One region of the Cytobacillus sp. FSL W8-0315 genome, then DNA from elsewhere that is predicted to be linked to it. Evidence: predicted binding sites of a transcription regulator. Region 1 holds the regulator's gene; the other holds the start of a gene.
The links. The regulator Rex, encoded in region 1, represses fermentation and respiration genes when NADH is low (regulators of the CRP and FNR family bind a similar motif). The targets are predictions, from matches to a motif close to TTGTGAAATATTTCACAA.

Region 2: the regulator Rex is predicted to act here: its motif matches at 4,921-4,938, upstream of MKY20_RS23265 (TIGR04053 family radical SAM/SPASM domain-containing protein).

The regions. Positions count from the first base shown of each region.
Region 1 is NZ_JBBOOC010000001.1:440,971-447,197, forward strand. Features, by position in the region: gene groL (chaperonin GroEL) at 1-126, opposite strand, end outside; gene groES (co-chaperone GroES) at 188-472, opposite strand; gene MKY20_RS02375 (CPBP family intramembrane glutamic endopeptidase) at 790-1,515, shown strand; gene MKY20_RS02380 (YdiK family protein) at 1,562-1,765, shown strand; gene MKY20_RS02385 (redox-sensing transcriptional repressor Rex) at 1,787-2,431, opposite strand; gene moaC (cyclic pyranopterin monophosphate synthase MoaC) at 2,459-2,941, opposite strand; gene MKY20_RS02395 (ABC-F family ATP-binding cassette domain-containing protein) at 3,132-5,054, shown strand; gene tsaD (tRNA (adenosine(37)-N6)-threonylcarbamoyltransferase complex transferase subunit TsaD) at 5,283-6,227, opposite strand, start outside.
Region 2 is NZ_JBBOOC010000001.1:4,539,526-4,545,752, forward strand. Features, by position in the region: gene MKY20_RS23245 (molybdopterin molybdotransferase MoeA) at 1-347, opposite strand, end outside; gene ric (iron-sulfur cluster repair di-iron protein) at 860-1,552, shown strand; gene moaA (GTP 3',8-cyclase MoaA) at 1,665-2,681, opposite strand; gene MKY20_RS23260 (Crp/Fnr family transcriptional regulator) at 2,968-3,669, shown strand; gene MKY20_RS23265 (TIGR04053 family radical SAM/SPASM domain-containing protein) at 3,699-4,826, opposite strand; gene MKY20_RS23270 (metal-sulfur cluster assembly factor) at 5,044-5,352, opposite strand; gene MKY20_RS23275 (alpha/beta fold hydrolase) at 5,426-6,193, opposite strand.

The DNA of each region.
Region 1 (6,227 bases):
TTTCTTCTCAAGAACCACGTTGCGTCCTTTAGGTCCAAGAGTTACTTTTACCGCATTTGCAAGGGAATCCACACCGCGAAGCATCGCGCGGCGAGCTTCTTCACTAAATTTAATCTCTTTAGCCATTGATAAAAACCTCCTCAAAAATTTTAGCTTTATTCTTTAATAATCTTCGTCTGATCGGCGATTAGCCAATTACAGCAAGAATGTCATTTTCGCGTAAAATTAAATACTCTTTGCCTTCGTACTTCACTTCAGTACCAGCATATTTTGAGAAGATGATACGATCGCCGTCAGCAACTTCAAGGGCAACACGCTCACCATTTTCAAGAACGCGGCCAGTTCCTACAGCTACAACTTTACCTTCTTGAGGCTTTTCTTTAGCAGTGTCCGGCAGTACGATGCCGCTTGCAGTTTTTTCTTCAGTTTCAACAAGCTCGATAATAATTCGATCACCTAGTGGCTTTAACAAGTGAAACAACCTCCTCAAATAATATGTAAATATTTTTATTTATTAGCACTCTCTCTGTATGAGTGCTAACACAATTATTATATTAATGAATCTCATTTCTATTTGCAAGGGTGAAGCTTAAATTTTTTAGAAAAAATTTCATTCGCCCATACACGCTATTTTTCGACACAGACAACCTCTTAAGTATGCTTCGGAACTCTTCACTTTACCCATAGTATTTTCCTGCTTTGATGCTGATATTTGAAACCCGCTCCTTATTAAGAGTACAATGGCTTTAGGACTTGTTTTCCAACACTCAGAATAAGGAGTATAACATTTTGAAGAAGGAATATTGGTTTATATTAATAGCTTATATTGCCATGCAGCTGTCCAGTTTGTTTGGCGTTCCGCTTGTGTTATTTATTGCAGATGCCCTTGGACAGAACCCCGAAAACATGCAGATCCTGGCTGTAGCCTACTGGCTTGTCATCAGTTTTACGGTTACACTGATCATTACGCTTCTATTATTAAGAAAAGAGATGAAAAAAGGCCTGGATAGGGATGCATCTTCCGCAGCAAGCTCAGCGGGCTGGGCAGTTGGGGGTATATTTTTGGCCCTGATCGCTCAAGCTACTGCTGCCAGCATTGAAAATATGATTGGGATTGAAATGGGATCTGAGAATACGCAGCAGATTATCCGGATTATTGAAGCATCGCCAATCGTTATCTTAATTAGTTCGGTCATTGGGCCAATACTTGAGGAGATTGTCTTTAGAAAAGTTATTTTCGGTTCTCTCCATAAGCGCTTCAACTTCTTCTTATCGGCCCTGATCAGCTCAGTCATTTTTGCACTTGCCCATTTCGAGCCTGAACATGTACTGCTGTACTCGGCAATGGGGTTCACCTTTGCTTTCTTATATGTCAAAACGAAGCGGATTATTGTGCCGATTTTTGCCCATGTGGCGATGAACACCTTTGTTGCGGTTATCCAGCTGAATCAGGATAATATGCAAAAATGGTTAGAAGAAATGGAAAAAATGCAGAGCTTTATCAGCTTTTTCTAGCATAGGGAAATGCTTTGCAGAGTTTTAAACTTACTGGGGGATTTTGATGAGAAGCACACCTTTGTTTTCAGGCTTTATTTACATCCTTCTCGGATGCCTTTTCACTTTTATAGCCATACAGAATATCCAGCATGAAGAAACCTGGGGATTCTTTACTTATTTTCTGATTATAATTGCCACATTCGATTTTGGCACCGGACTGCGGATGGTTGGCCTGCATTTTAAAATGAAAAATAAAATGAAAAAATGAGCCCCCAAAAGGCTCATTTTTTTACATTTCTTCCGGATAGTTTTTCAGAAAATAAACCAGTGACTGCAATTCTACTGCCAGATCGATATGGTGAATCCGAATCGAGGCTGGCACAGTGAGCCTCGCAGGTGTAAAATTAAGGATTCCTTTTATTTTCGCATTCACCATCCGATCGGTAATAGCCTGGGCAGGCGGTGCCGGCACCGTTAAAATCGCCACCTGAATATTATTATTTATAATAACTTCTTCAAGGTCATCCATATGATGGACCGGTACATCACCGATTTTCGTGCCAACCTTACTCTCATCAACATCAAAGGCTACTTCTATTTTGGTATTATTATTTTTAAGAAAATTATAGTTAAGAAAGGCTGTTCCTAAATTCCCTACCCCGATCAAAGCTACTTTAGTCAGCTCATCCTGGTCAAGAGTCTTCCGAAAGAAGCCCAGCAGGTAATTCACATTATATCCATATCCTTTTTTTCCTAACGCACCAAAGTACGAAAAATCGCGGCGGATTGTTGCAGAATCTACCTTTACCGCCTCACTCAATTCTGCTGAAGAGACTCTTTGTTTGCCTGATGAGTGAAGGTTTTTTAGAAAGCGGTAGTATAAAGGCAGCCGTTTAGCTGTTGCCTGCGGTATCTTAATTGGTTCATTGGCCATTCGTCCATCCCCATTTCTTATGATGAATTAATTTCTTTTAAAATCTCCGTTTTTTCCGCCTGTTTTCTCTATTAAAAAGGTTGGCCCAATCACCATTCCTTTATCTACAGCCTTGCACATGTCATAAACGGTCAGCGCACAGACAGAAGCGGCTGTTAACGCTTCCATTTCCACACCCGTATTTCCCTTCGTTTTTACAGAAGCAGTAATGATCAGGACATACTCTTCCTCTTCCGCCTTCCATGAAAATGAAATGTCCACGCCCTTAAGCGGCAGCGGATGGCACATCGGAATAATGTCCCATGTTTTCTTGCTCGCCATAATGCCTGCAGTTTGTGCAACAGCGAGTACATCCCCTTTTTTCATAGAGTTGGATGTTATCTTTTCGTATATCTCCTGATTAAGAGTAATACTTGATTGAGCAATGGCTGTTCTTGCCGTTTCAGGTTTATCGCTGACATCCACCATTTTTGCCCTGCCCTCTTGATTAAAATGAGTAAAATCCGCCATTCAAAACACCTCTCTTCAAAATCATACACTATTTTTCTGTTACTTTGTATGTGCTTTGTATTGTTCCTCACATATTTATTTGCCTTTTGTCTTGATTGAATGCCCTGCAGAAGGGATTATAGTCCTGTCTCCTTTATTGCCGAACATATATGAATGAGTTACACTTACTCTATACCCGAGGTGAAAGAACATGATACTATTACAAGTCAATCAGCTGGCGAAAAATTTTGGCGCTGATCCCATTTTAACCAATATAAAGCTTGAAGTACAAACCAGGGACAGGATTGCGCTAGTAGGGCGCAATGGTGCAGGAAAGTCCACCCTTTTGAAAATTATTGCCGGACAAATGACATATGACTCCGGTGAGATTATAAAGCCAAAGGAAGTAACAATTGGCTATCTTGCACAAAATACCGGCCTGGAATCAGAGTTATCCATTTGGGATGAAATGCTGACTGTTTTTAGTCATCTGCAGAAGCAGGAAAAACAGCTTCGCAGCCTTGAAGAACAAATGGCAGACCCTGATATCCTAAATAACTCTGATGCCTATGAACGCATCTTAAAAGAATACGACAAGCTTCAGGTTGATTTCAAAGAAAATGGCGGCTATCAATATGAGGCAGATATCCGTTCCATTCTCCACGGACTCAACTTCAGCTCAATGGGCTATGACACTAAAATTTCATCATTGAGCGGCGGACAGCGTACCAGATTGGCCCTTGGTAAACTTTTGCTGACAAAGCCTGATATCTTAATACTGGACGAGCCTACCAACCACCTGGATATTGAAACATTATCATGGCTCGAACAGTACCTGCAGGGATACAACGGTGCCATTCTAATCGTATCCCATGACCGATATTTCCTTGATAAGGTCGTTTCCCAGGTTTACGAGATTTCCCGCCGCCAAATAAGAAAGTACCCAGGAAACTACAGTTCCTATCTCGATCAAAAAGCGGCTAACTTTGAAAGAGAAATGAAGCAATTCGAGAAACAGCAGGAAGAGATCGCTAAGCTGCAGGATTTTATCCAGCGAAATCTTGCCCGTGCTTCCACAACCAAAAGGGCACAAAGCCGCAGAAAGCAGCTTGCCAGAATGGACGTGATGGACAGGCCGCTGGGAGACGAGAAATCAGCTTCTTTTGGCTTTGACATTGAACGGCAATCAGGCAATGAGGTTTTAAATATTCATTCTCTTGCTATTGGCTATGAAGAGATAGTGAGCGAGAATATTTCACTGCGACTGGCAAGAGGTGACAGCATTGCACTGGTGGGGCCCAATGGAATTGGCAAATCCACCTTGCTCAAAACCATCATCAAAAAGATCTCTTCTTTTTCCGGGGAGATACAGTACGGTTCCAATGTGACAATTGGCTACTATGACCAGGAACAGGCGGAACTCACCAGCAATAAAAGAGTCCTGAACGAATTATGGGATGAATACCCGCTAAAACCGGAAAAGGAAATCCGGACAATACTTGGGAACTTTCTTTTCTCTGGTGATGATGTTCTTAAAACTGTTTCAACACTGAGCGGCGGTGAAAAGGCACGTCTTGCGCTTGCGAAGCTTATGATGCAGAAAGCCAATTTCTTAATCCTCGACGAGCCTACAAACCATTTGGATCTGGATAGCAAAGAAATTCTTGAAAATGCATTGATCGATTATCCTGGAACGATTCTCTTTGTATCTCATGACCGATATTTTATCAACAGAATCACAACAAAGGTAGTTGAACTTTCCAGTATTGGGGCAACAGAGTATCTCGGCGATTATGATTATTATGTGGAAAAAAAGCAGGAACAAGAGGAACTGCTTGCACTTAATGAGCAAGATGAATCCACGGCATCACAGCCTGTTAAGCAGGACAAAAATAATTATCAGCAGGATAAAGAAGCCAAAAAGCTCGAACGCCAACGAAAAAGAAGAATGGAAGAAATTGAAGAGCAAATAGAAGGATTGGAGAAAGTAATCGATATGAATGACCAGCTTCTCTGTGATCCGAATGTTTATCAAGACCATGAAAAAGTGATGGGTATCACAAATGAAACTGATCAAGCAAAAGCTAAGCTGGAAGAATTGATGGAAGAATGGACACTTTTAGCTGATGATTAATAAAAGAAAATTCATAACTTTTAGACTGGTAGAATAGTCACTGCCAGTCTTTTCTATTATCCACAGAGATAATCACAAGAAAAACGCAGTTATATATACTCTCCACAGACTTTTCCACATTATCCACAATTTAAACTGTTTTTATCCACATTACCAACATAATATTCTGAAATAAATGATTTTATCCACAGAAAAAGCCCCCTATGCGGTCGGGGACTTTTTCCTAATTTATTTATCATTGTGGATAGTGATGTCCAAACCGGGATTGGCATTTAAATCAAGTCCGGCGAATTGTCCTTTTTCAAACAGCACACTTCCTGCTGCACCAATCATCGCTGCATTATCTGTGCATAATGTTAATGGCGGAATAATAAGCTTTATCTCCGCTTTGTCCCCAAACCTCTTTTCCAAAGAAGCTCGAAGTCCTTTATTCGCCGCAACTCCGCCTGCGAGCAGCAGCTGCTTCACCTGATATTCTTCAACAGCTCTTTCTGTTTTCGTTACTAAGACATCAATGACACTTTCCTGGAAGCTTGCAGCAAGATCTTCCGGCACAATGGTCTCACCACGCTGCTCAGCATTGTGAACAGTGTTGATAACGGCAGACTTTAAGCCGCTGAAGCTAAAATCGTATGAACCTTCTTCCAGCCATGCTCTCGGAAGCTGAATGGTCGGGTTCCCTTCATGAGCGAGTCTGTCAATGTGAGGACCGCCTGGATATGGCAGATTTAATGTCCGGGCAACTTTATCATATGCCTCTCCTGCAGCATCATCCCTTGTCTCTCCAATCACTTGGAAATGGCCATGCTCCTTCATATAGACAAGCTCTGTATGACCGCCTGAGACTACCAGGGACAGTAATGGAAATTCCATTTCTTCAACCAATCGATTGGCATAAATATGTCCAGCAATATGATGCACGCCTACAAGAGGGATACCATGAGCAAAAGCAACTGCTTTAGCGGCATTAACCCCGATCAGCAGCGCGCCTACAAGGCCAGGTCCTTCAGTCACAGCAATTGCTGAAAGATCTGAATATGTAATGCCTGCCTTATATAATGCTTCTTCCAACACTATAGTTATCTGTTCAACATGATGGCGGGAAGCGATTTCCGGAACTACTCCCCCAAAACGTTTATGGCTTTCTATTTGGGATGCAACTATATTGGCTGA
Region 2 (6,227 bases), 4.1 Mb from region 1:
ACTACGGCATCACATTCTTCAGGCATTTGCGCACCAGTCATAATTCTCACAGCCTGGAATGGACCAATGTTTTTGGAAGTTACATGCCCTGCGCCAATATGATCTACTACCTCAAATACTGTGGGATTTTCCATTGAAGCTTCCTTTGTATCTGCTGAACGAACAGCAAATCCATCATATGGTGATCGGTCAAAATGAGGGACATCATGGGTCGCTTTTAAGTCTTCTGCAAGAAAACGACCGTTGCTTTCATTAATGGATATGTATTCTGCACTTCCTTTTAATTGATAGGCCATGATTTTTTTTACTGCTTCCCCAACAGGAATGGGAGTTCTTTTTTCCAGCATTATATCAGCTCCTATGTACTTTTCTTAACGCTTTTTCTATTTCAATTATTATAAACGTACATGAAAACTTATAACATGACAATCATCACACTTTCAGTTTCATATGTGCATGGTTTTACCCAAAGGCCGTTTTCCAAGGTTTGTTGCTTTTTCTATATTATTTACTGAGTTGATTGTAGCGGAAGGTGCGAGATCCTCGAAAATGCACTCGCATTTTCTTCGTGCGGTGTTTACTCAAGGGAGCTTACTCAATGTCCTGCGGGAGTAGCGGGACAGGTGAGACCCCGCAGACGCGGAGCGTTGAGGAGGCTCACCGCCCGCCCCGCGGAAAGCGAGCAGCCTGGAGCGGAAATCAACGGACAACATTGATAGGCAAAGAACAACAATTTATGCGAAAATAGCCTACCCAAAAAACTTTATAAAAAGCCTGCAAGTGTGATGCCCGTCACCAAATTAAAAAGGAAATTCGTTTATTCTTTAGATAGTTCACAAGATAAAAGGAGGAAAATTCAATGACCATACATCTTACAGAAGACCGTCTGGTAAAAGATATTGTAAATGAATTTCCAAAGACAAGTGATGTTTTTAAACGTCATCGCATTGATTTTTGCTGCGGTGGAAATATTCCGCTGGTGCGTGCAGTTTCTGATCAGTCTGCAGATATGGAGGTTCTGATAAAAGAATTGAACGAGGTTATTCAGAAGGAAAACCAAACCGATGATTTAGAGGTTTGGACAGACAGTGCATCAGAAGACATTATTGAACATGTGATCAATCGATATCATCGTCCTCTTGAGGAGGAACTATCGCTATTAAGCCCTTATGTAACAAAGGTTTCAAGAGTCCATGGAGAAAGCCATGAGGAGCTTTTAAAAGTCCACCAATTATTCTTTGAGCTGAAGCATGAGCTTCTTGAACATACTTCTAAAGAGGAAGAGTCAGTTTTTCCAATGCTCCTGAAGCTTGAAGATCCTCAGGTTGAAAATCGCAAAGAAATCATCAGCTATATCCGGGAGCTTGAGAAAGAGCATGATCATGCAGGTTCAATTTTAAAGGAATTAAGAGAAATTACATCTGATTATACTCCACCTTCAGATGCATGCGGATCGTACCGTCTAGTGTATAAGCGGCTGGAAGATCTGGAAAGCCAAACCTTCATGCATGTTCACCTTGAGAATAACATTCTTTTTCCAAGATATTTATAAACATTACGATCTGCAGCCAATAACGGCTGCAGTTTTTTTGCAGTCTGAACGACAAAATAAAAAGCCTGCCCGCCTATGTCCATTTCTCGTGACAAAGCAAAGCATGCTTTTTTTATCCTCCAATATAGGACATTTCAATTTTTTTCCTGCTGGCAATGGTCTCTTCAGTCCGTTCGTCTGAATATCTGTCTTTTCTGCCGTTCCAAATATTAACAATCCGATCAGTAATTTCTTCATCCGTGGCGCCTTTTCTCATAAATCCCTTCAGATCATGTCCTTCTCCATTAAATAGGCATGTAAAAATTTGGCCGTTTGCTGACAATCTTGAACGTGTGCAGCTTGAACAGAAAGATTCAGAAACAGATGTAATAAACCCAACATCTACATCAGTATCCTTATAACGGTATCGCTTGGCAACCTCTCCGAAATAATCCGGATCTACCGGTTCCAATAAATAATGTTCCTTTAAAGTGTCATAAATTTCTTTTTTGGTAACAACCTCGTCCATCTTCCAGCCGTTTGTACTGCCGACATCCATGTATTCAATAAAGCGGAGCTGTAAGCCGTTATCTTTGCAGAACTTAGCCATCGGGACAATTTCAGAATCATTCAGGCCTTTTTTAACAACCATATTAAGCTTGACGCCAAGCCCTGCTTCTTTTGCTGCCTCGATTCCTTTAAGAACTGGTTTGACACCCACATTGCGTCCGTTTATTTTTCCAAACAGCTCATCATCCAAACTGTCCAGACTGATGTTAACCCTCACCAGCCCTGCTTCCTTTAAATCTTTCGCATGTTTGGGCAGCAATACACCATTTGTGGTAAGACCTATATCTTTTAAGCCCTCAATGTCTGAAAGCATTTTTACAAGTTTAGGCATATCCTTTCTCATAAGAGGTTCTCCGCCTGTTAACCTGATCTTCTCCACGCCAAGGCTTACAAAAATTTTAGCCAGCCGTTCAATTTCTTCATAGCTCAGAAGTTCATTTTTTGGAAGGAAAGCGAAATCCGGGCCGAAGACTTCTGCCGGCATGCAGTATTGACAGCGGAAATTACAGCGGTCAATGACAGAAATACGAAGATCTCTTAAAGGTCTATTCAATTTATCTTTAACGATTGTTTTAGCCATTTCGTTCAACTCCATATAAAGAGTGACTTAAATAAGCTTTCTATACAGATGTATATTTTAGCCTTTCCCTTAAAATAACAGAAATAACCCGGTATCTCAAATTAAGGGCTTCTACTATTAGAACATACAATCGTTTCAATGTTAATAGGGAATTGTTTATATAATAACAAAGACACACCATTTCAATAGAAAATGCCACAATAAAGACACAAAAGCCGGCAATGTTTTCACTATACAAATGATATTATTGTGAAAAAAGACAGTTGTTTTATGAAGGAGGATTAATATGGCTCGCACAGCCATTAAACCGACACATTCCATTGAGATTAAAGAGCTTCTTCATTTTGCAGACCGGCGTATGAAAACCTCCAAAGGGGCTTACATTTTTCAGGAAGGTATGGATGCTGCTGAACTTTATATTATACTTTCAGGCAAGATACAAATCAGCAAGATAACAGCTGATGGCAGAGAACTTACCTTCAGGTTATGCGGAGAAAATGAAATTATTGGCGAGCTTACCCTATTTACCAGTAACCCTAAATATTTATTGAATGCTTTAGTTCTTGAAGCTGGCGAAGTAGCTGTGATAAAAAAAGATGTCCTGGAAAAGGAGATATTTAAAAATAGCACATTGGCTTATGAATTTATGAAATGGATGAGCGACCACTTTCGTAATACTCAGACCAAATTTAGAGATCTCGTCCTTAACGGAAAAAAAGGTGCCCTGTATTCAACCCTTATCAGAATGACTAACAGCTATGGCATAAAAGTTAAGGATGGCATACTCATTGATCTGCCCCTTACGAATCAAGAGCTTGGGAATTTCTGCGGCACATCCAGGGAAAGCACCAACCGGATACTGGGTGAACTGAAAAAAGACAGCATCATTACCATTCTAAATGGAAAAATCACAGTCAAAGATCTTGAATATTTAAAAAATGAAATAGGCTGTGAAAACTGCCCTGCCGTATATTGCAGCATCGAGTAGGAGTGCATCCGAACGGCACTCCCTTTCTTTTATGATTTTGCCGCTTTCTTTCTAAGTGCCTTTGGAATATAAACACAAAACGGCTCGCTTTCCATATAATCCCCTGTCATGGCAAATGCCCGTGACCTGGATCCCCCGCATACATAACGGAACTCGCATTGTCCGCATTTCCCTTTATATTTATCAGGATTTCTGAGGTCTTTAAAAATTGGCGATTCCCTGTATATTTCAGCAAGTGGCTGTTCCCTTACATTCCCTGCTTTAACAGGCAGAAGCCCGCTAGGATAAACATCCCCAATATGTGAAATGAAAACAAATCCATTTCCGTCATTCACACCTTTAGGAGCCCTGCCTAAACCATCTATAGAACCCGTTAGCCCTTGCTGTGTAAGTGCATCGAGATATTGAATGTCCTCATTCTGAGCCTTCGCTTCCTTCATTTTTTGCTGAATGACCACTCGGCGGTAATGCTGGGCAGCTGTTGTCTTGATATCGAAAGTAACTTTTTTGCTTAAGTTATACAGCCATGTAAATACCATCTCATGTTCAACCGGAGAAATCATATCTGTTTCCTGCCCTCTCCCTGTTGGGACGAGGAAGAACACACTCCAAAGAACACATTTGAGTTCTTCTACAACTTTAGCCATTTCCTCAAGATAATCGATATTATAACGCGAAATAACTGTATTAATCTGGACTGGAATTTCAAGCTCGTGCAAATATTTAATCCTTTCGATCGTTAAATCAAAGGAACCGGCAGTACCTCTAAAATGGTCATGGATTTCCGCTTTTGGCCCATCAAGGCTGAAAGCCCATCGAGCTAAGCCGACCTCTTTGGCTTTTTCAATAGCTTCTTTTGTTACATTCGGTGTCGCACTGGGCGTCATTGACACACGCACGCCTTTTTTTACAGCATATTCGGCAATGTCGAATACATCCTGCCTCATTAATGGATCACCACCCGTAAAAACAAGCATAGGGTTGTTCATTTCCTTGATTTGGTCAATCAAATACTTCCCTTCATCAAAGGAAAGCTCTCGCGGATCTCTCCTGTATTGCGCTTCCGCACGGCAATGCAGACATTTTAGCTGGCATGCCCTTGTTAATTCCCATATCACAATAAAAGGGTCTTTATTAAAATCTCTATCAAATCCCATTTGAGATGCCTCCTTAACAGCCACAGGTCCTGGATGTTTCATCAACGCAATTTTGTCTTTCCATCGTTAGTATAGGATAATCGGCATGTTAAATAAGTGAACTACCTCACATACAATGCTCATTTTCAAAGAATTTACAGAGATGTGTTCAAAGGAATTAAAGCAAGGGCATAAAAAAACAGCAGGAAAATAATCCTGCTGTTTTTAAGATTCAATCTTATTGTACGCCAAGTGCAATTTTTGCATAGCGGGACATTCTGTCTTTAGACCAAGGCGGGTTCCAGACAATGTTCACTTCAGTGTCCTTTACTTCGGGAATATCAGCCAATGCTGACTTTACTTGCTCAACAATTGTTCCTGCCAAAGGACACCCCATGGAAGTAAGAGTCATATCTACCACGGCTTTACCTTCCTCTTCCATTTTCACCTCATATACTAAGCCTAAGTTCACAATATCTATCCCCAGCTCCGGGTCAACAACAAGTTCAAGTGCACCCATGATGCTGTCTTTTAAATCCTGGTCCATTTCTGCAGCACTCCTTCATTATTTACTTTATCTTTATCTTAACAAATATTTAAATGAATTGAAAAAATGTTGGTTATAGATGTTCCCCAAACCATTTAACCGTTTCCAGCAGCCCTTCCCTGCTTACTTTGTGCCCCGCCTGTTCATCTGATATAAACATGAGGTTTTCAGGTGAGTCACTATATAAGGGCTGGATGGTCTCATAAAATTGGTATGTATAGGAATAAGGAACAACCGGGTCTTTTTTGCCATGCCAGAACATAAGTGGCCTTCCTCCAAGTTTTTCAGGCTGAAGACTTAGATCCCGCTCCCTTAAAGTCCCCAGCAGATCTGCTAGTTCTTCGCTGGAAAGCGGAATTTTAATATTATTCTTCTTCAATTCATCCAGCTGAAGCTGAGCAAATTTTTCATAATACGGCATACCCATAAGGCTTACTGCAGCTTTGACCCACTCATACTGGGTCAAGGCGCCCAAAGTGACTATTCCTCCCATGGAGGTGCCCACAAGCCCTATTCTTCCCTTGTCGATCAGATCTGCATCCTCATAGACATCCCTGATTATGTTCAATTCCGCAATTGTATTTAGAACAATATCCCATAGCCTGAAATTTAAATCGCTGCCTGATAAACCTTCAGATCTTTCCCCATGAAGCAAGGTGTCTGGAAGCACCACCCTGAACCCTTTTTCAGCTAGCAGATAGGCATAATGCAGATTATGTTCTTTGGCACTCGTAAAGCCATGAACGAAAATAATAAAAGGCAAGCGTTCCCCTTTTACTTCCTGTCTGGCCAGTTCAAGAACAGGAATTTCTTTGATATGCTTATGTTCAATAACAACCACAGTTCTTCCTCCTAAATCTGTTAGGGCACAAGTG